Regions from separate parts of the Noviherbaspirillum album genome, predicted to be linked through region 3. Evidence: predicted binding sites of a transcription regulator. Region 3 holds the regulator's gene; each other region holds the start of a gene.

Region 1 (6,317 bases), on a different contig from region 3:
GCTGAGCCGAAACATCCCGCGCAAGCAGGCAATGGAAATGCTGTTGACCGGCGAATTCATCGATGCCGAAACGGCACGCGAACGCGGCCTGGTGAACCGTGTCGCCACCCCGGATGAAATCGATGCCGAGATCGCAAAGCTGACTGCGAGCATCCTCGCCAAGCCCGCCGCGGCCATCGCGATAGGCAAGCAGCTGTTCTACAAGCAGCTGGAAACGGGTATCGGCGCGGCCTATCAGCTGGCCGGGCAGACCATGGCCTGCAACATGATGGATGAGGCGGCGCTCGAAGGCGTGCAGGCTTTCATCGAGAAGCGCGCGCCTGCCTGGAAGGCGCAAGGCGAAGAGTAGGGCAGTCAGGCGGCGCCGCCGCGCCTTCCGCCAAGCCGGGATGCCGGGATGCCGGGATAAATCCGGCGACAAATTAAATCCAACAACAAATGAAAAAGCCCGCAGGACTAGAATCCTGCGGGCTTTTTTTCAGCGAAGCGATGAAGCGCTTCGGACCGGCAATTACATCATGCCGTCCATGCCGCCCATACCGCCCATGCCACCCATGCCGCCCATGCCGCCGCCAGCAGCCGGCTTGTCCTCGACCAGCTCGGACACTGTGCAATCGGTGGTCAGCATCAGGCTGGCGATCGACGCTGCGTTCTGCAGGGCAGAGCGAGTCACCTTGGCCGGATCCAGCACGCCCATTTCGACCATGTCGCCGTAGGTGCCGTTGGCAGCGTTGTAGCCGAAGTTGCCTGTGCCTTCCATGACCTTGTTGACGACGACGGATGCTTCTTCACCGGCGTTGGTCACGATCATGCGCAGCGGCTCTTCCATGGCGCGCAGAACGATCTTGATGCCTGCGTCCTGGTCGGGGTTGTCGCCTTTCAGGTCCTTGATGTTGGCGCGAGCGCGCAGCAGGGCAACGCCGCCGCCAGGAACGATGCCTTCTTCAACGGCGGCACGGGTTGCGTGCAGCGCGTCTTCGACACGTGCCTTCTTCTCTTTCATTTCGACTTCGGTTGCAGCACCAACCTTGATCACTGCAACGCCGCCTGCCAGCTTGGCAACGCGCTCCTGCAGCTTCTCGCGGTCGTAGTCGGAAGTCGCTTCTTCGATCTGGACACGGATCTGCTTGACGCGTGCTTCGATCGAGGATGCCTGGCCGGCGCCGTCGATGAGGGTAGTGTTTTCCTTGCCGATTTCGACGCGCTTTGCCTGGCCGAGATCGTTCAGTGTTGCTTTTTCCAGGGTCAGGCCGACTTCTTCAGCGATGACCTGGCCGCCTGTCAGGATGGCGATGTCTTCCAGCATGGCCTTGCGGCGGTCGCCGAAGCCCGGAGCCTTGACTGCGCATGTCTTCAGGATGCCGCGGATGTTGTTGACAACCAGGGTTGCCAGCGCTTCGCCTTCGATGTCTTCAGCGATGATCAGCAGCGGACGGCCGGCTTTGGCCACTTGTTCCAGGATCGGCAGCAGGTCGCGGATGTTCGAGATTTTCTTGTCGAACAGCAGGACGAACGGATTCTCCAGAACGGCAACTTGCTTTTCCGGGTTGTTGATGAAGTACGGGGACAGGTAGCCGCGGTCGAACTGCATGCCTTCGACGATGTCGAGTTCGTCGTTCAGCGACTTGCCGTCTTCGACGGTGATCACGCCTTCCTTGCCGACTTTTTCCATCGCTTCAGCGATGCGGTCGCCGATGGATGCGTCGGAGTTGGCGGAAATGGCGCCGACCTGGGCGATTTCCTTGGATGTGGTGCAGGGACGGGCGACGGTCTTAAGCTGCTCGACAGTAGCAGTGACTGCCTTGTCGATGCCGCGCTTCAGATCCATCGGGTTCATGCCGGCGGCAACATACTTCATGCCTTCGCGGACGATAGCCTGAGCCAGAACGGTTGCGGTCGTTGTACCGTCACCGGCGTTGTCGGATGTCTTGGAAGCGACTTCCTTGACCATCTGCGCGCCCATGTTCATGAGCTTGTCTTTGAGTTCGATCTCTTTGGCGACCGAAACACCGTCCTTGGTGACGGTCGGGGCGCCGAAGGAGCGCTCCAGGACTACGTTGCGGCCTTTCGGGCCGAGGGTGACTTTAACGGCGTTGGCGAGAATGTTGACGCCTTCGACCATCTTGGCACGGGCGGCATCGCCGAAAACTACGTCTTTAGCTGCCATGTTCGATACTCCTTAATTTATTCGTTTGTAGGGTCTAGAAAGACTGGCAATTACTTCTGAACGACTGCCATGATGTCTTCTTCGCGCATCACCAGCAGTTCCTCGCCTTCGACCTTGACGGTCTGGCCGGAGTACTTGCCGAACAGCACGATGTCGCCGACTTTCACTTCCAGCGCGCGAACTTTGCCATCTTCGAGGATCTTGCCGTTGCCGACTGCGAGGATTTTGCCCTGATCCGGCTTCTCGGCGGCTGCATCCGGAAGAACGATGCCGGACGCAGTTTTGGTTTCCTGGTCGAGGCGCTTGACGATGACGCGATCGTGCAATGGACGAAGGTTCATACAAACTCCTTAAAATCAATAAGTTATAGTTTTTTGCGGCAATCTTGCTGCAAATCGTATTTGACCGTGCAGCGCCGCTACATGGAAAAATTCTGTTGGTCAGGAGGAATTGTTAGCACTCTCCCCTAACGAGTGCTAAGTATATGGGCGACATTTTGATTTTTCAAGAGTGCTTATTTGCTCATTGCATGATTGCCGGACAATAAGCGCAGCAATTGGAGGCGCAAAAAAGAAGAATTCCCGGAGTTTTGTGCCTGATTGTTCGCATGACCCTGCGAAAGCTTGGCAGGCCGCCTCACCGCAATGACAAGCTGTTATTCGGAATCTGGCTTGCCAGTCCGATTGGGCGCCATTCTAGCGGGCCTCCGGAGCGGAGGCCCGCAGATCCCATTCCCTTTGATTTACATCTAAAGAGCGGTGCTGCAAGTTGGTCTGCGCAGCCATTTGGGGGTAAACAAGACAGCGCCGTCATCTGAAACGAAAAAGCCCCCGTCTGTTACGACAGGGGCCAAAAATGGGTTGGGTGCTTGCAGCGCTGAAGTGGCTCAGGCGCTTAGCCTGTTAAGCCAGGCCGACCTTGACGTCAACGTTGCCGCGGGTCGCGTTCGAGTACGGGCAGACTTCATGCGCCTTATTGATCAAGGCCTGTGCGGCCGACTGTTCCATGCCCGGCAGGGATACGCGCAGGGAGACATCAAGGCCGAAGCCGCCGCGGTCGTTCGGGCCGATGCCGACATCGGCAGTGACGGAAGCGTCGGCAGGCAGTGTGGTCTTGGTAGCCATGGAAACGAATTTGAGCGCCGACAGGAAACAGGCGCTATAGCCTGCGGCAAACAGTTGTTCCGGATTGGTGCCGTCGCCGCCGGCGCCGCCCAGTTCCTTGGGTGTGCTGAGTTTGGCCTCAAGCTTGTTGTCACTGGTGACGGCGCGGCCGTCGCGGCCGCCGGTGGATGTGGCTTGTGCGGTGTACAGGATCTGCATGGACTTCTCCTCGTTAAGTTGGAAAGCAAGAAAGCAAGAATGCAACAACAGGAAGCGGGTCGGCTTCGGTTCGGGTGTCAGCGCTATAAATATAGCACTCAATTAAATTGCGTGCAATCTAATTTGCCTGGTTAAGGGAATATGCGGTTTTCCTCCCGTTGTGTCGTCGTGCCCGGAATTTGCCCTGTTTTTCCTACTCGTCGCCGGTTCTCGTCAGTTCCTCGCGCACCGATGAGAGCTGGCTTCGCAGGTTTTCCAGAGTTTGCAGCGTCTGGCCGCTGGCACACAGGATCTGGTGAGGAATCGACTGCGCCTTTTTCTTCAGGGCGCGGCCTTCTTTGGTAAGGGTGATGCGAACCTGCCGCTCATCCGTTTCATCCCGCGTACGCTCGATCAAGGCGGAAGCCTCCAGCCGCTTCAGCAAGGGTGTGAGCGTGCCCGAATCGAGAAATAGTTTTTCGCCAATGCTTTTTACCAAGACGTCATCTTGTTGCCACAGCACCAGCATCACAAGGTATTGGGGATAAGTAAGGCCGAGCTTGTCGAGAAAGGGCTTATAGGTCTTTGTCATTGCCAACGACGTGGAATACAGGGCGAAACAGAACTGGTTGTCCAGCGCCAGTGGATCGAGAGGCGGCGTGCGCGGCGTGTTGGCGGATTTCGACATGGTATGCGGGAGCGGCGTGGGATAATCGATTGCGTATGATTTATTCCTTGTCATCCTATGCCAATTCAACGAAGTCTCCAAGCCGCTTGTCTGTTATTTGCCTTTGCGTTCGCTGCGGCTGCTTTCGCGCAACAACTTCCAGTTACCGTTAGCGACGCGCTGCAACGCGCCGAGATTCCGGTGGAAGCCGCCGGCATCTACGTGCAGGAGGTCGGCAACCAGTCCCCCATGCTCGCGGTAAATCCATTGCAGCCATTCAATCCGGCCTCCACCATGAAGCTCGTGACCAGCAATGCGGCGCTGGAAATCCTCGGGCCGACATTTACCTGGAAGACCAGGGCGTTTGCCCTAGGCAAGCTGCGTGGCGACGTTCTCTACGGCGATCTGTACATCAAGGGCGGCGGCGATCCCAAGCTGATCCTGGAAAACTTCTGGCTTTTCCTGCGGCGCATCCGCTCGAAAGGCATCCGCGAAATCCGCGGCAACCTGATCCTGGACCGGAGCGTATTTGAAAACGCGCCTTACGATCCGGCGCAGTTCGACGGCGATCCATTGAAAACCTACAATGTCGGTCCCGATGCGCTGCTGCTCAATTACAAGGCACTGGGATTCCGCTTCACGCCGGATGCCGCCGGTCGTTCGGTGCAGGTGGCGAGCGATCCGCCGATGGCCGCTTTCCCGGTCATGCCGCCCCGGCTGACGGCGGGAGAGTGCATCGACTGGCGTGCCCGCACGCAGCCGGCGATCGATGCTTACGGCGCCCGTTTTGCCGGAAGCTATCCAGCGGCCTGCGGCGAGCGGACATGGTATGTGCATCCCTACCAGATGTCGCATACGCAGTATTTCGGCCTGGTGTTTCGCCGGCTATGGGCCGAGACCGGCGGCACGCTGAAGGGAGAGGTGCGCGATGGCGTGGTGCCCGACAACGCTGCTCCCGTGGCGGAATGGGACTCGGCGCCGCTGGCGGAAATCATCCGCGATATCAACAAGTACAGCAACAATGTCATGGCACGGCAGCTGCTGCTGACACTGGCGGCAGCGGTCACCAAGATACCGGCCAATACCGTGCACGGAGCGGCGGTGGTGCGCACCTGGATGTCGGGCAAGGGCATCGATGCGCCTGAAATGAGCATCGAGAACGGCTCCGGCCTGTCGCGCACCGAGCGCATCTCCGCCGTCAGCCTGGGTCGCATGCTGGCGGCCGCCTATGCCGCGCCGACCATGCCCGAATTCATCGCCTCGCTGCCGCTGGTGGCGTATGACGGCACCATGCGCTCGCGCCTGGTCAACCAGACCGTGGCCGGCAAGGCGCATATCAAGACGGGCACGCTTAATGAAGTGCGCAATGTCGCCGGCTATGTGCTGGCTGCTTCCGGCAAGCGCTATGTAGTGGTCTGCCTCGTCAATCACACCAATGCCGACCGTGCCTACGAGGCACAGGACGCGCTGCTGCAATGGGTGTACGAGAACGGCTGACCGTTCCCGGGGAATCCGGGCGGTCTCTTCAGAGCATGACGGGCCGGTTGGACAGCTGGTTATGCGTGGAGCCGTCATCCGGATAGAGCCGGCACAACATGCCGTTCAGCTCGCCGATGGCCGCAATGACGCTGGCATGATAGTCGCCCCGTGCGAAACCCTGCGTCATGGTCCTGCAGACCGCGCTCCATTCCTCGGCCGACACCAGCCTGCCGACGCCGCGGTCGGCAACGATTTCCACCTGGTGGTCGGCGAGATTGATATAGACCAGGACGCCGCAGTTCTCCTCCGTGTCCCAGACGCCATAGCGCGCAAACAGTTCGCGGGCGCGTTCGCGGGGCGTCATGCCGTTGAGTACCGCTTGCAGGTCGAGAGCGGGTTCGACCACCACGCGCACTTCGGCACGATGGCGGGTCTCGCCCTGGGCGATGGCTTCCTCGATGGCCCGCAAGGCGTCCGGCGGGAAGGCCCGCCGGCCGGCCGCCGAAGTCGTGCGCAAGTGACGAAAGATGCGAGAGAAAGTGCTCATTTACCAGTTCCCCGAGGCGCCGCCGCCATCTGCCGAACCGCCGCCGCCGGAAAACCCGCCGGAGCCGCCGAATCCACCGCCGAAGCCGCCACCATGGCCTCCGCCATAACCTCCGCCGAACCCTCCCAGGCCGCCGCCGAGGATGATGCCCGGTGC
Region 2 (6,317 bases), on a different contig from region 3:
ACAAGCACCGCGGCTATGCTTTCCAGTGGTATGCGCTGGCAGCCACTGCCCTTTTATTTTTTGTTGTCACAGGATTCCGACGTGGAAGAAGCTCAACGTAAAAACTCCGGCCGCTGGAAGCTGTTCGCGGTGCTGGCCGTGTGTGCATCGCCGCTCATTGCCTCCTACCTGACCTATTACGTGATCAAGCCCGAGGGGCGTACCAATTACGGCTCTCTGATCGACCCGCGCGCCCATCCGATGCCTTCGCTCAACACGACCGCGCTTGACGGCAAGCCTGCCGGCCTGCAGCAGTTCAAGGGCAAGTGGATCATGATGTTCGCGGATGGCGGCGAGTGCTCCGAATCATGCCGCAAGCGCCTGCATGACATGCGGCAGCTGAGGCTGGCCCAGGGCAAGGAAAGGGACCGCATCGAACGGGTCTGGCTGGTGACCGACAAGCAGCCGCTCGATACCGTGCTGATGCGCGAGTACGACGGCACCCACATGCTGCGCTCCGACCCGGCAATGCTGAAGACCTGGCTGCCGAGCGAGCCGCCCGCCGCCTTTACCGACCATATCTACATGATCGATCCGCTCGGCAACCTGATGATGCGCTTCCCGAAGGACGCCGACCCTAACAAGATCAAGAAAGATCTTTCCAAGCTGCTCAAGGCTTCACGGATAGGCTAGGTGCGCACATGCTGATTCAACTTGGATTGATGGGCCTGCTTGCGGCATTGCTGCCGCTGGCGATCGTCTGGGTGTCCGGCGATGCCAACAAGTACCGCAAGCTGGTCTGGGTCACCGTCTTCCTGACCTTCGACCTGATCATGTTCGGCGCCTTCACCCGCCTGACCGACTCCGGGCTGGGTTGCCCCGACTGGCCGGGCTGCTATGGCCACGCCAATCCGCTGCAGGCGCATGAACAGATCCGCGCCGCCGAAGCCGCCATGCCGACGGGACCCGTGACCGTGGCCAAGGCCTGGATCGAAATGACCCACCGCTATTTCGCGATGGCGGTCGGGGTGCTGATCATTGCCATCATGGCAATCGCCTGGCGCGGATGGATCAAATCGCGCCGATCCAATCCGCGCTTCGCGCCGTGGCTGCCGACTTTCCTGTTCGGTTTCGTCTGCCTGCAGGGCGCGTTCGGCGCCTGGACGGTCACGCTCAAGCTGCAGCCCGTGATCGTCACAATCCATCTGCTGCTCGGCCTGCTGCTGCTGCTGCTCCTTGCCTGGCTGGGGGAGCGCGAGAACGTCCATGCCGCCGTATCGCCCGAGGCTGCCCGCCTGCGCGTACCGGCGACTGTCGCGCTCGTGCTGCTGTTCGTTCAGATCGCTCTGGGAGGATGGGTCAGTACCAATTATGCGGCGCTTGCCTGCACCGACTTCCCCCTGTGCCACGGCAAACTGCTTCCCGACATGGATTTCGCCAACGGATTCACGCTCTGGCGCCACCTTGGCATGACCGCCGAAGGCGACTATTTGCCGTTTCCGGCACTCACCGCAATTCACTGGGTACACCGCAACTTTGCCTTTGTCGTGATCCTGGCCGTTGCCTGGGCCGGGTACAAGGCATTGCGCACGGAAGGCCTGCGCAACCTGGGAAAGTGGCTGCTGCTGGCCTTGGCATTTCAATTCCTTACCGGCATGTCAACGATTTTCCTGAAGTGGCCGCTGGCGTTGGCGGTGGTGCACAACGGTGGCGCGGCGGTCCTTGTGCTGCTGCTGACCATGCTAAACTATCGGGCTAAGATTCCCCATCAGGCCGCTGCGAGCCGCAGCGCAGCGCAACTTTCGGCCGCATGACACTCAAGTGACTACCCTGACCGTACAAACCAACCGCCTGGCCCAGTACTGGGCCCTGACCAAGCCGCGCGTCACCCAACTCGCCGTGTTCTGCGCGGTCATCGGGATGTTCCTGGCCGTGCCCGGGCTGCCGGACTGGCGTATCGTCGTTGCCGCCACGATCGGCATCTGGCTGCTGGCGGGTGCCGCATTCGCGGTGAACTGCCTGGTCGAGCGCGAGATCGATTCGCGCATGGCGCGCACCGCGCGCCGTCCGATGGCCCGCGGCGAAATCACGGTAGGGCAGACGCTGGTGTTTTCCGGCGTGATCGGCGGCGCCGGCATGTGGATCCTGTTCAATTTCGTCAATCCCCTGACCATGTGGCTGACCTTCGCCACCTTCGTCGGCTACGCGGTGATCTACACCATGCTGCTCAAGCCGGCGACACCCCAGAATATCGTGATCGGCGGGCTGTCGGGCGCCATGCCGCCGGCGCTCGGGTGGGCGGCGGTCGCCAACGACGTGCCGATGCAGGCCTGGATCCTGGTACTGATCATCTTTGTTTGGACGCCGCCGCATTTCTGGGCACTGGCCCTGTACCGGCGCGACGATTATGCGAAATCCGGCCTGCCGATGCTGCCGGTGACCCATGGCTTGAAATTCACGCAATTCCATATCTGGCTGTACACGATTGCGCTGGTCGCCACCACCATGCTGCCGTATGCGGTGCAGATGAGCGGCCTGATCTATCTCGCGAGTGCGGTCGTGCTGGGCGCCATCTTCCTCTGGTATGCATGGCAGATCTACCGCCACTACACCGATCTGATCGCCCGCAAGACCTTTGCCTATTCCATCATCTACCTGTCGCTGCTGTTTGTTGCTCTGCTGGTCGACCACTACTTCAAAATCTGACATATGCGATATCGAATTCCGCAACGTGCCGCAGCACTTGTCCTGGCCAGCCTCGGTCTTTTGCTCTCGGCTTGCGACAGGCAGAGCGAAGGCGGCCAGATGCTGCTGTCCCCGGTGCAGTCGAGCTTCAAGAATACCGACGTGACAGGACTGGAGTACGCCAAGGATTTCTCCCTGCCCGACTTCAACGGCAAGACACGTACGCTGGCAGATTTCAAGGGCAAGGCGGTGGTCGTCTTCTTCGGCTATACCCAGTGCCCGGATGTCTGTCCGACCACCATGGTGGAAATGGCCAACGTGATGAAGCAGCTCGGACCGCAGGCCGACAAGGTGCAGGTCATTTTCGTTACGGTCGACCCGGAGCGCGATACGCCGGAACTGCTTTCCAAGTATGTGCCCGCATTCGATGAGCGTTTCATCGGACTGGTCGGTGACAAGGCCGCGACCGAAAAGGTCGCCAAGGACTTCAAGGTGTTCTTCCAGAAGGTGCCGGGGAAGGAGCCGGGCAGCTATACGATGGACCATACCGCCGGCAGCTACGTGTTCGATCCGCAAGGCCGCATCAGGCTGTTCATCCGTCACGGACAAGGCACCGAGCCCATCGTGCATGACTTGAAACAATTGCTGTCCTGATGCTTCGGCTGATCGGGGCGCAATAAGAAAGCATCAGTAAAGGCAGCAAAAGAAAAGGCGGTAAAAGAAAAGGCGGTAAAAAATAAAAGGCGCTCCGGAGAGCGCCTTTTTGTTTGCTGCATCAAGTTCGGCAAGCCGTCTCGGCCAACCATCCTGCTTCAGGCATGTTCATGCATATGCCGCCAGCGTGCCCTTCATCTTCTTCAGTGCCGCGCTTTCGATCTGGCGAATGCGCTCGGCCGATACGCCGAACTCGTCGGCCAGCTCATGCAGCGTGGCGCCCGAACCGTCATCGTTGGCAAGCCAGCGCGCTTCCACGATACGGCGGGAACGCGGGTCCAGCTTGCCCAATGCCGTTTCCAGACCTTCCGTTTGCAGGCGGTCATACTGCTGGGCTTCCAGGGCACGTGTCGGCTCCTGGGCTTCCGAAGACAGATAGGCGATCGGCGCGAACTTGTCGTCCTCGTCGTCGCTGGGCGCATCGAGAGCGATATCATGGCCCGACATGCGGGTTTCCATTTCAATTACTTCCTCGCGCTTGACGTTCAGAGACTTGGCCAGATCTTCCACCTGTGCCGGTGTCATCGCATCGAGGCCTTCCTTGTGGCTGCGCAGGTTGAAGAACAGCTTGCGCTGCGCCTTCGTGGTCGCTACCTTGACCAGCCGCCAGTTTTTCAGGATGTACTCATGCATTTCCGCCTTGATCCAGTGCATCGCATAGGACACGAGACGCACGCCTTGGTCCGGATCGAAACGCTTGACAGCCTTCATCAGGCCGATATTGCCTTCCTGGATCAGGTCGGCATGCGGCAATCCGTAACCCAGGTAACCCCGGGCGATTGACACCACCAGGCGCAGGTGCGACAGCACCAGCTTCTGTGCCGCGCCAAGATCGTTTTGCTCGCGGAATTCACGCGCGTACCGGGATTCTTCCTCTTGCGTGAGCATGGGGATGCGGTTGACTGCAGAGATGTAAGCCTCGATGTTGCCAAGGTTGCCGGAAAAGCCCAGCGCAAGCGCGCTGTTATTGCTCATCGGAACCAGTGCAGACTGTGCAGATGCTTTCATCGTTTCTCCTTCCTTAACGCGAAACCGCCCAAAAGCGGGCGATTCGCTGTTTGAACAACATATTAGCACTCCCAAATGAAGAGTGCTAATCGTGGTTCTCAACATTCCTCATAGGACCAGTCTATTGCAAGAATGGAATAATCCAGCAAGGAGACTTTAGGCCACAGGCTGGACGGGAAGTTGCGAGGTATCAAAGAAAAAAGCGGGAAAGCGCAAAAAATGTGAAGCGCGGAAACTTGTTCATGGCAGTCTGGCGAGATGCCGGCGAACGCAAAGCAGGGCGCCGATGAGGCCCAGTCCTGCGCTTAGCGACAGCAGGCCCAGTTGCGTTAGTGGCGCCAGCGGGACGAGGCGGAATTCCGATGCGTAGAGTCTTGCAAATTCCGTGATCGCATTGTTCAGCGGCCCCAGCGCCAGGGCGACCGCGCACAGGGCAACGGCGCCCGCCAGCAGTCCCAGCAAGCCGCCCGAATAATAGAAAGGGCGGCAGATGAAGGCATTAGTGGCGCCGAACATGCGGGAGACGGCAATCTCTTCGCGCTGCGTCATGACTTGCAGGCGGATGGTATTGAACACTACGGCAACCACCACCACGCCGAGCGTCACCGCAAGAAACAGCAATGCCAGGCGCAATACCTGCATCAATGCCGCCAGCCGCTTTACCCAGGCGGAATCGATCTGCACATATTCGACGCCGGGCAGCGCCTTGAGCTTTGAGGCAAGCATTTCCACGCGGGTTGCATCGGCAGCATTTTGCACGCCGGACAGTTTCAATACATAGGCATCGGGCAGGGGATTTTCGCCGAGCGCGGTGATGGTGTCCGACAAGCCGGTTTTATCCTTGAGCAGGACCAGTGCCCTTTCGCGCGGGATGAATTCCAGTCTGCCGGCGCTCTCGGATGCCTGGACCACATTGCGGATCTGCGCCGCCAGTGCCGTCGAGCGTTCGCGAGGCGTGTCCATCGACATGAAAATGCTGATTTCGGGCTCCACCGCCAGCTGCTCGGACACCGGCCTCACGTTTTCCAGCAGGGTCAATCCCGCGAAGGGCAGGGCTAGGGCAATGGCCACCACCAGGACGTTAAGGATGAAACTGCCGGTCGACGAAACGACATGGCGCAGGGCATCGGTAAAGGCGGCGGCATGTTCGGCAATCCAGTTCATGACATGGCTCCCGCGAGGCCGGTGCCGATGCTGAGTTCTGCGCCGGATACGACCCGTCCTTTCTCAAGGCGTATCACTCGCCTGGCGCCCTGGAGGATGGACTCGTCATGAGTGGCGATCAGGCAGGTGACGCCCGCTTCATGGAAGGCCCTGAGCGCATCCATGACCTTGTCCGCCGTGCCGCGGTCCAGGTTGGCCGTCGGCTCGTCGGCAAGAATGATCTGCGGACGGTTGACGATGGCGCGGGCAATCGCCACGCGCTGCTGCTCGCCGCCGGACAGCGCAAGAGGTGCCGCCGGGGCCTTGTCTTCCAGCCCTACCCTGGCAAGCGCGGCACGCGCCCGCTTGTCGGCGTCGGCCCGGCTCGCCCCGGTCACCAGCAGCGGCAGCATGACATTGGCCAGCACGCTGCGGTCGTTCAGGAGATCGGCGGGCTGGAACATCAAGCCGAGCTTGCGGCGCAGATAAGGAATGCCGGACGCGCCCAGGCGGCCGATATCCTGGCCGTTGACGGAGATCGTGCCGCTGCTGGGGCGCTCCATGGCGGCGATCATTTTCAGCAGGGTCGACTTGCCGGCGCCGGAAGGCCCGGACAGGTAGACCAGTTCCCCTGTTTCGATGGACAGGCTGACTTCGGACAGCGCGGCGCTGCCGCCGGCGCTATCGCCACGGCTACCATACTGCTTCGACACCTGGCGAAACTCGATCATGTCAGCAGCGCGTCGACGAATTCTTCTGCATTGAACGGCTGCAGATCCTCGATCTTT
Region 3 (6,317 bases):
GCGATGGCGGCCTTGCCGGCCTCGTCGAAACCGGTGGTGCCGATGATCATCTTGATGCCGTGCGCGGCACAGTATTCGAGATGTTTGAGCGTGCCCTCGGGGCGCGTGAAATCGATCAGGAATTCGGCGTCGGCAAGGCCTTTGGCGAAGTCCGACTCGATCGGCACATTGGCCGGCTTGCCGAGAAAGGAGGCGGCGTCGCTGCCGAGTCCCGGTGAGCCCGGCAGGTCGAGCGCGCCGGCGAGTACGGCGTCATCGGCGTTCTGGATGGCCTCGATCAGCATCCGGCCCATTCGGCCCGATGCGCCCGCGACAGCGATTTTCAATGGAGTCATGTCGAAACCCGTTACCTGTTGCTTGTTATTTATTGCCCGGCGCTGAGCCGGCGATGAATGCGAGATATTCCTGTTCGGTCGGCAGCGTGCCGCCGTCGATATCGACGAGGCGATTGTCCTTGAAGAATACCGTCACGTGGCTGGAAATGACTTCGCCGGTGCGCTTCTTGAGGCGGAACGGATAATCCCAGCGGTCGGAGTGGAAGATGTCGGTCAGCAGCGGCGTGCCGAGCACGAAACGCACCTGCTCGCGGGTGACGCCCTCGGGACGCTGCATGCCTTCCCTGAGCTGCGCCACCATTTCGCGGGAAATGAAATTGCCCTGCTGGATATCAATCTTGTATGGCGAAATGATGCCGAGGAAACGCTGGATGCCGGTCGGGCCGGTGGTTGTGACGCCGCTTGCTGCGGGAGCCGAAGCAGACGATGCCTCGGATCTTGCCTGCGCAGTTGTGGTTGCGGCCGTGCCTGCGTTCGCGGTATCGGCCTGGGCCGGTTTGGCTGCAGGAGCGGAAACGCTTGCGGGTTCGTCGATCAGCGGATTCTTGGACGCGCATCCGGCCAGGCAAGCGGCGATGGCCAGGCACACCATACGGACGGTAACTGGTGTACGATCAATGGAAGAAAACAACGGTCGCATAGTGGATCTCAATTCGTTGAGCAATTGGGTCATTGGGCAATTGGCCCAAAACGCTATATGATAAAGCAGATAATCCGATTCCGATCAACAACATGCCCAGCAATCCCTCCGAGTTAAAGGCAAGCGGCCTGAAAGCGACCCTGCCGCGCCTGAAGATCCTCGATATTTTCCAGAATAGCGCGGTGCGCCATCTGAGTGCGGAAGATGTCTATAAAATCCTGCTGACCGAAAATATGGATGTCGGTTTGGCAACGGTCTATCGTGTCCTGACGCAATTCGAACAGGCAGGCCTGCTGCATCGCAATCATTTCGAAACCGGCAAGGCGGTATTCGAGCTCAATGAAGGCTCACACCATGATCACCTGGTCTGCCTCGACTGCGGCCGCGTTGAGGAGTTCTTCGATGAAGAAATCGAAAAGCGCCAGCAGAGCATTGCCAAGGAGCGCGGTTTTTCCATTTCCGAACATGCGCTTGCCCTGTACGCCCACTGCACCAAGACCGATTGCCCGCATCGCTCGAGATAGTTCTTCCGGCTCCGCCTTGATCGCCAACCTGAACTGTGCCGCAAGGCATTCCATGACACTGCCAGGGCGAGTCCAACTCCCGGCCCTGGCATACAGCCCAATTCCGCATGAAACCTGAACCGAGAAGCTTTCCCCGCAAGGTCATGCGTTGCCAGGCAATCATTGTCGTGCCCGGCAATAACCCGGTGCGCTGCCGCACGCTCGACATTTCCCTCGGAGGGCTGAGCATGCTGGTGAGTGAACAGTTGCGGGTGGGACAGGAATGCACGGTCGGCTTCGAGGCGCCGCTCAATGGGAAAATGGTGAGAGTGATGGGACAGGGCAAGGTGGTGTACAGCATTCTTGCCGGAGCCGACGGCTTTCGCATCGGCTTTCAGTTCACCAACATCGATGCCGCCAACAGCAAGACCGTCGCCCAGCTGATGATGGGATGACGCTTCCCGTGCAGGAGAGGCGCAGCCGGTCAGGGGGCAGGGGTCAGGTATGGCTCAGGGCGTTCGAGAGCAGTTTCGCGGTGATGTCCACGATCGGTATCACCCGTTCGTAAGCCATCCGCGTCGGTCCGATCACGCCCAGCGTGCCGACGATCTTGCCGTTGACTTCATAGGGCGCGGTCACCACGCTCATATCGTCGACCGGCAGCAATTGCGAATCCCCGCCAATGAAAATCTGCACCCCGGTCGCCTTGCTCGACACATCGAGCAGCTGCATCAGGCTGGTTTTCTGCTCGAACAGGTCGAACAGCTTGCGCAGGGACGTCATGTTGGACGCGAGGTCGGTGACGCTGAGCAGATTGCGTTCACCGGAAATCACGACTTCTTCCGCGCTTTCCGCCATGGCATCGCTGCCGGCTTCGACCGCCGCCTGCATCAGGTTGGTCATGTCGTCGCGCAATTTCTTCAGCTCGCCGTGCAGCCGGGCGCGTACTTCATCGAAACTGTGGCCGGCAAAATGCTGGTTGATGTAATTGGCCGCCTGCACCAGCTGCGACGGCGAATAGTCGGCGTCGGTCAGGAGCAGGCGATTCTGCACGTCGCCGTTGGGTGCGACGATCACCAGCAGGATGCGTTTTTCCGACAGGCGCAGGAATTCGATCTGCTGGAATACCGACTCGTGCCGCGGCGTCAGCACCACGCCGGCGAACTGCGACAGCGACGACAGCACCTGGGCGGCATTGGAAATGATCTTCTGCGGCGACTTGGTTTGCAGCCGGGGCTGCAGCTTGGACTCCACGGTGGTTTCGTCGATCACCTGCACGGTCAGCAGCGTGTCGACGAACATGCGGTAGCCGCGCGGAGTCGGAACGCGGCCGGCCGAGGTGTGCGGACTTGCAACAAATCCCATCTCTTCCAGGTCCGCCATGATGTTGCGAATGGTGGCCGGCGACAGCTCCAGGCCGGAGATCTTGGAAAGCGCACGGGAACCCACCGGCTGACCATCGGCGATGTAGCGTTCCACGAGGGCCTTAAGCAAAGTTTGTGCGCGAGTATCGAGTTGCATAGGGGTATTCTAACGATGCCACACGCCGCGTGCCACCGTCTGTTGCTGCTTGTGGTCAGAAAAAGTTGATAGTTATCAGAGTTTTATCGCATTGCAGATACAGTCGAGAACAGTCGGGAGCCCGCACCGCCGGGGCCGCCATCCGTCGTTTTCAATGACCGATCCAGCGTTCCAGTTCGATCAGGTCGCCGCAAATCGCGTCCGGCCTGACATGTTCGGGCAGCGTGCGGGACGGTCCCAGCTCATGCCGGTTCATCCATACCGCGCGCAACCCCGCCTTCTGGGCGCCGACGACATCGAGCAAGGGATCGTCTCCGACATAGATGGCCTCGGCCGGCCTGATTTTCAAGGCGTCGCATGCGGCATGAAATATCGCGGCGTCAGGTTTTGCCCGGCCGAAGCTGTAGGCCGCGATCGAGGCGTCAAACAGATGCGCAATGCCGATGGCTTCCAGGTCCGCGACGCCGTTCGACACCGAGGCCAGCGCCAGCTTGGGCCGCATCCGGCCGAGCGCTGGGACGACATCCGGGAACAGGGTCACTTCATTCCTGGCGCGGGAGAACACCTCCATGGCTTCTTCCACCAGGCGCACATCCTCGCCGGCTTCGTTGAAGGCCTCCAGCAGCACCACATGCCGCAATGCGCGCAGGTCGATCTGATAGACCGGATCGGTGTCCATCAATGCCTGGCGCCGCGCGCGCATGCCGTCGATCGATATGCGGCTGGCCACGCCGGGCACATTCTGCCGGAGCCATTCAAACAGAATATTTTCGGCGCGCCTGATGACGGGGACAATCGGCCACAAGGTATCGTCAAGGTCGAACAGAACCGCTTTTATCACTGACATAGGATTTCCGGAAACGGGTTTTCAACGGCGTGCCGCACGGAGCGGCCGAAGGACCAACTGTAGGAGCGACGGACGTTGCGACTGACAGCGCACCTGCATGGCACAGCGAAATTATGGTCTAATCTGCAGCATGTTGCCCGCCACGCCACTTTCCTCTCCACCCGCATTCAAGACGATCGCCGTCATCGGCAAGTACATGGCCGCCGGTATCGAGCAATCCCTGTCGGACCTTGCCTCGTTCCTGGTCAAGCGCGGGCATGCAATCGTCTTTGAGTCGGAAACGGCCAATAATGTTGCGCTGCCCGGCCTGACCAAGATGACACCGGAGGAAATCGGACAGCATGCCGACGTCGCCATCGTCGTCGGCGGCGACGGCACCATGCTGGGCATCGCCCGGCAGCTGGCGCGTTTCGGCGTTCCGCTGGTCGGCATCAACCAGGGACGCCTCGGTTTCATGACTGACATTCCGCAGGAGAGCATGTTCAACGTGCTCGCGGAAATGTTGAACGGCAATCTTGAATCCGAGCAACGCACGCTGCTCGAAGGTTCCGTCTTGCGCGACGGACAACAGATTTTCCATGCACTCGCATTCAATGATGTCGTCGTCGCGCGCGGCGCCACCACCGGCATGGCCGAACTCAAGGTCGAAGTCGATGGCCGGTTCATGTACAACCAGCGCTCGGACGGCCTGATCGTCGCGACGCCGACCGGCTCGACCGCCTATGCCCTGTCCGCCGGCGGCCCCCTCCTGCATCCCAGCCTGTCGGGCCTGGCGCTGGTGCCGATCGCGCCGCATGCGTTGTCGAACCGTCCCATCATCGTGCCCGATTCGAGCACCATCGAGATCGAAATCATGGGAGGACGCGACATCAGCGCCAATTTCGACATGCAGTCGCTGGCCAGCCTGCAGCACCACGACCGCATCGTGATCCGCCGGTCCGCCTACACCATTACCTTCCTGCATCCGCAAGGTTGGAGCTATTACGACACCTTGCGCGAGAAGCTGCACTGGAACGAATATCCATCCGTGACGGGCAAGTTAAAATAGCGGCTGTCCCAGAGTCGGCCAGGCATCGGAAAGATACCGGCGGGCTCTTGTCGATTCGCCGTTGTTATTCAATTTGAACGGGTTATGCTTCGCACACTTTCCATACGCGATTTTGTTATTGTCGATTCGATAGAACTGGAATTTGCCCCGGGTTTCACCGTCTTCACCGGCGAAACCGGCGCCGGTAAATCCATCCTGATCGACGCGCTGGCGCTGGCACTCGGCGGACGGGGCGATGCCAGCGTGGTCCGCGAAGGTGCGGCAAAAACCGATATCACCGCCGAATTCAGCACCGGCGCCGCCGCCGACACCTGGCTTGCCGAGCATGAATTCAGCAACGAGGACGGCGGCGTGCTGCTGCGCCGGGTGATCGACAATGCGGGCCGCTCCAAGGCCTTCATCAACGGCATCTCGGCCACCGCGTCGCAGCTGCGCGAACTCGGCGAGATGCTGGTCGACATCCATGGCCAGCATGCGCACCAGTCGCTGCTCAAGACCGATGCGCAGCGCGTGCTGCTCGACAGCCAGGCCGGCCTGCTCGACGACGCGCGCGCCGTGGCCGCGGCCTACAAGACCTGGCGCGCGCTGGCCAAGCAGCGCGAGGAATTCGAGGCCAACGCCAAGAGCGTGCTGCTCGAACGCGAACGGCTGGAATGGCAGGTCAACGAGCTGCAGAAGCTGGCCGTCAAGCCCGGCGAATGGGGCGACATCAGCACCGAACACAGCCGGCTGTCGCATGCGGCCAGCCTGATCGAAGGCGCGCAGGAAGCGCTCAACGCGATCTCCGAATCCGAGAGCAGCCCCATCCTGTCGCAGCTGTCGGCGCTGACGCTGAAGCTGTCCCGCCTGGCCGACATCGATGCCGCGCTCAGGCCGGTGGTGGATGCGCTGGAACCGGCGCGCATCCAGCTGCAGGAGGCGGTGTACGGCCTCAATGATTATCTCGGCCGCGTCGAGCTCGACCCCGAGCGGCTGCATCTCGTGGAGTCGCGCCTGGACGCGATCCATTCCACCGCCCGCAAGTTCCGCGTGGCGCCGGAAGACCTGCCTCAGGAATACGAAAGCCTGTCGGCGCAGCTCAGGCAGCTCGCCAGCGTCACCGATCTCGATGCCATGCGCGCGCAGGAGGAAAAACTCAAGGCCGCCTACCTGGAGGTCGCCGCCAAGCTGTCCAAGGCCCGTGCCAAGGCAGCCAGCGCGCTCGGCGATGCAGTGACCGCCGCCATGCAGGATCTCAGCATGACGGGCGGGCGCTTCGAAGTCGCCCTGCGTTCATGCGAGCCGGCGAGCTACGGCGTCGAACAGGTGGAATTCATGGTGGCCGCCCATGCCGGCACCTCGGCACGGCCGCTGGCTAAGGTCGCTTCCGGCGGCGAACTCGCGCGCATCTCGCTGGCGATTTCCGTCATCACCTCGAGCGCCA

Evidence for each region. Region 3 encodes HrcA, which represses chaperone genes, less so after heat shock. Its sites were predicted from a motif close to TTAGCACTCNNNNNNNNNGAGTGCTAA; they were not measured.
Region 1: the regulator HrcA is predicted to act here: its motif matches at 2,621-2,647, upstream of groES (co-chaperone GroES).
Region 2: the regulator HrcA is predicted to act here: its motif matches at 4,449-4,475, upstream of rpoH (RNA polymerase sigma factor RpoH).

The regions. Positions count from the first base shown of each region.
Region 1 is NZ_JAWIIV010000003.1:237,302-243,618, forward strand. It holds gene RY831_RS05980 (enoyl-CoA hydratase) at 1-349, shown strand, start outside; gene groL (chaperonin GroEL) at 512-2,167, opposite strand; gene groES (co-chaperone GroES) at 2,218-2,508, opposite strand; gene RY831_RS05995 (organic hydroperoxide resistance protein) at 3,070-3,489, opposite strand; gene RY831_RS06000 (MarR family winged helix-turn-helix transcriptional regulator) at 3,683-4,156, opposite strand; gene dacB (D-alanyl-D-alanine carboxypeptidase/D-alanyl-D-alanine endopeptidase) at 4,214-5,632, shown strand; gene RY831_RS06010 (TPM domain-containing protein) at 5,661-6,161, opposite strand; gene RY831_RS06015 (TPM domain-containing protein) at 6,162-6,317, opposite strand, start outside.
Region 2 is NZ_JAWIIV010000005.1:77,627-83,943, forward strand. It holds gene RY831_RS08030 (SURF1 family protein) at 1-101, shown strand, start outside; gene RY831_RS08035 (SCO family protein) at 31-672, shown strand; gene RY831_RS08040 (COX15/CtaA family protein) at 681-1,793, shown strand; gene cyoE (heme o synthase) at 1,801-2,685, shown strand; gene RY831_RS08050 (SCO family protein) at 2,689-3,318, shown strand; gene rpoH (RNA polymerase sigma factor RpoH) at 3,487-4,386, opposite strand; gene RY831_RS08060 (cell division protein FtsX) at 4,627-5,550, opposite strand; gene RY831_RS08065 (cell division ATP-binding protein FtsE) at 5,547-6,260, opposite strand; gene ftsY (signal recognition particle-docking protein FtsY) at 6,257-6,317, opposite strand, start outside.
Region 3 is NZ_JAWIIV010000010.1:155,708-162,024, forward strand. It holds gene dapB (4-hydroxy-tetrahydrodipicolinate reductase) at 1-335, opposite strand, end outside; gene RY831_RS14110 (outer membrane protein assembly factor BamE) at 361-975, opposite strand; gene fur (ferric iron uptake transcriptional regulator) at 1,068-1,499, shown strand; gene RY831_RS14120 (PilZ domain-containing protein) at 1,607-1,933, shown strand; gene hrcA (heat-inducible transcriptional repressor HrcA) at 1,977-2,999, opposite strand; gene RY831_RS14130 (HAD family hydrolase) at 3,151-3,846, opposite strand; gene RY831_RS14135 (NAD kinase) at 3,977-4,894, shown strand; gene recN (DNA repair protein RecN) at 4,979-6,317, shown strand, end outside.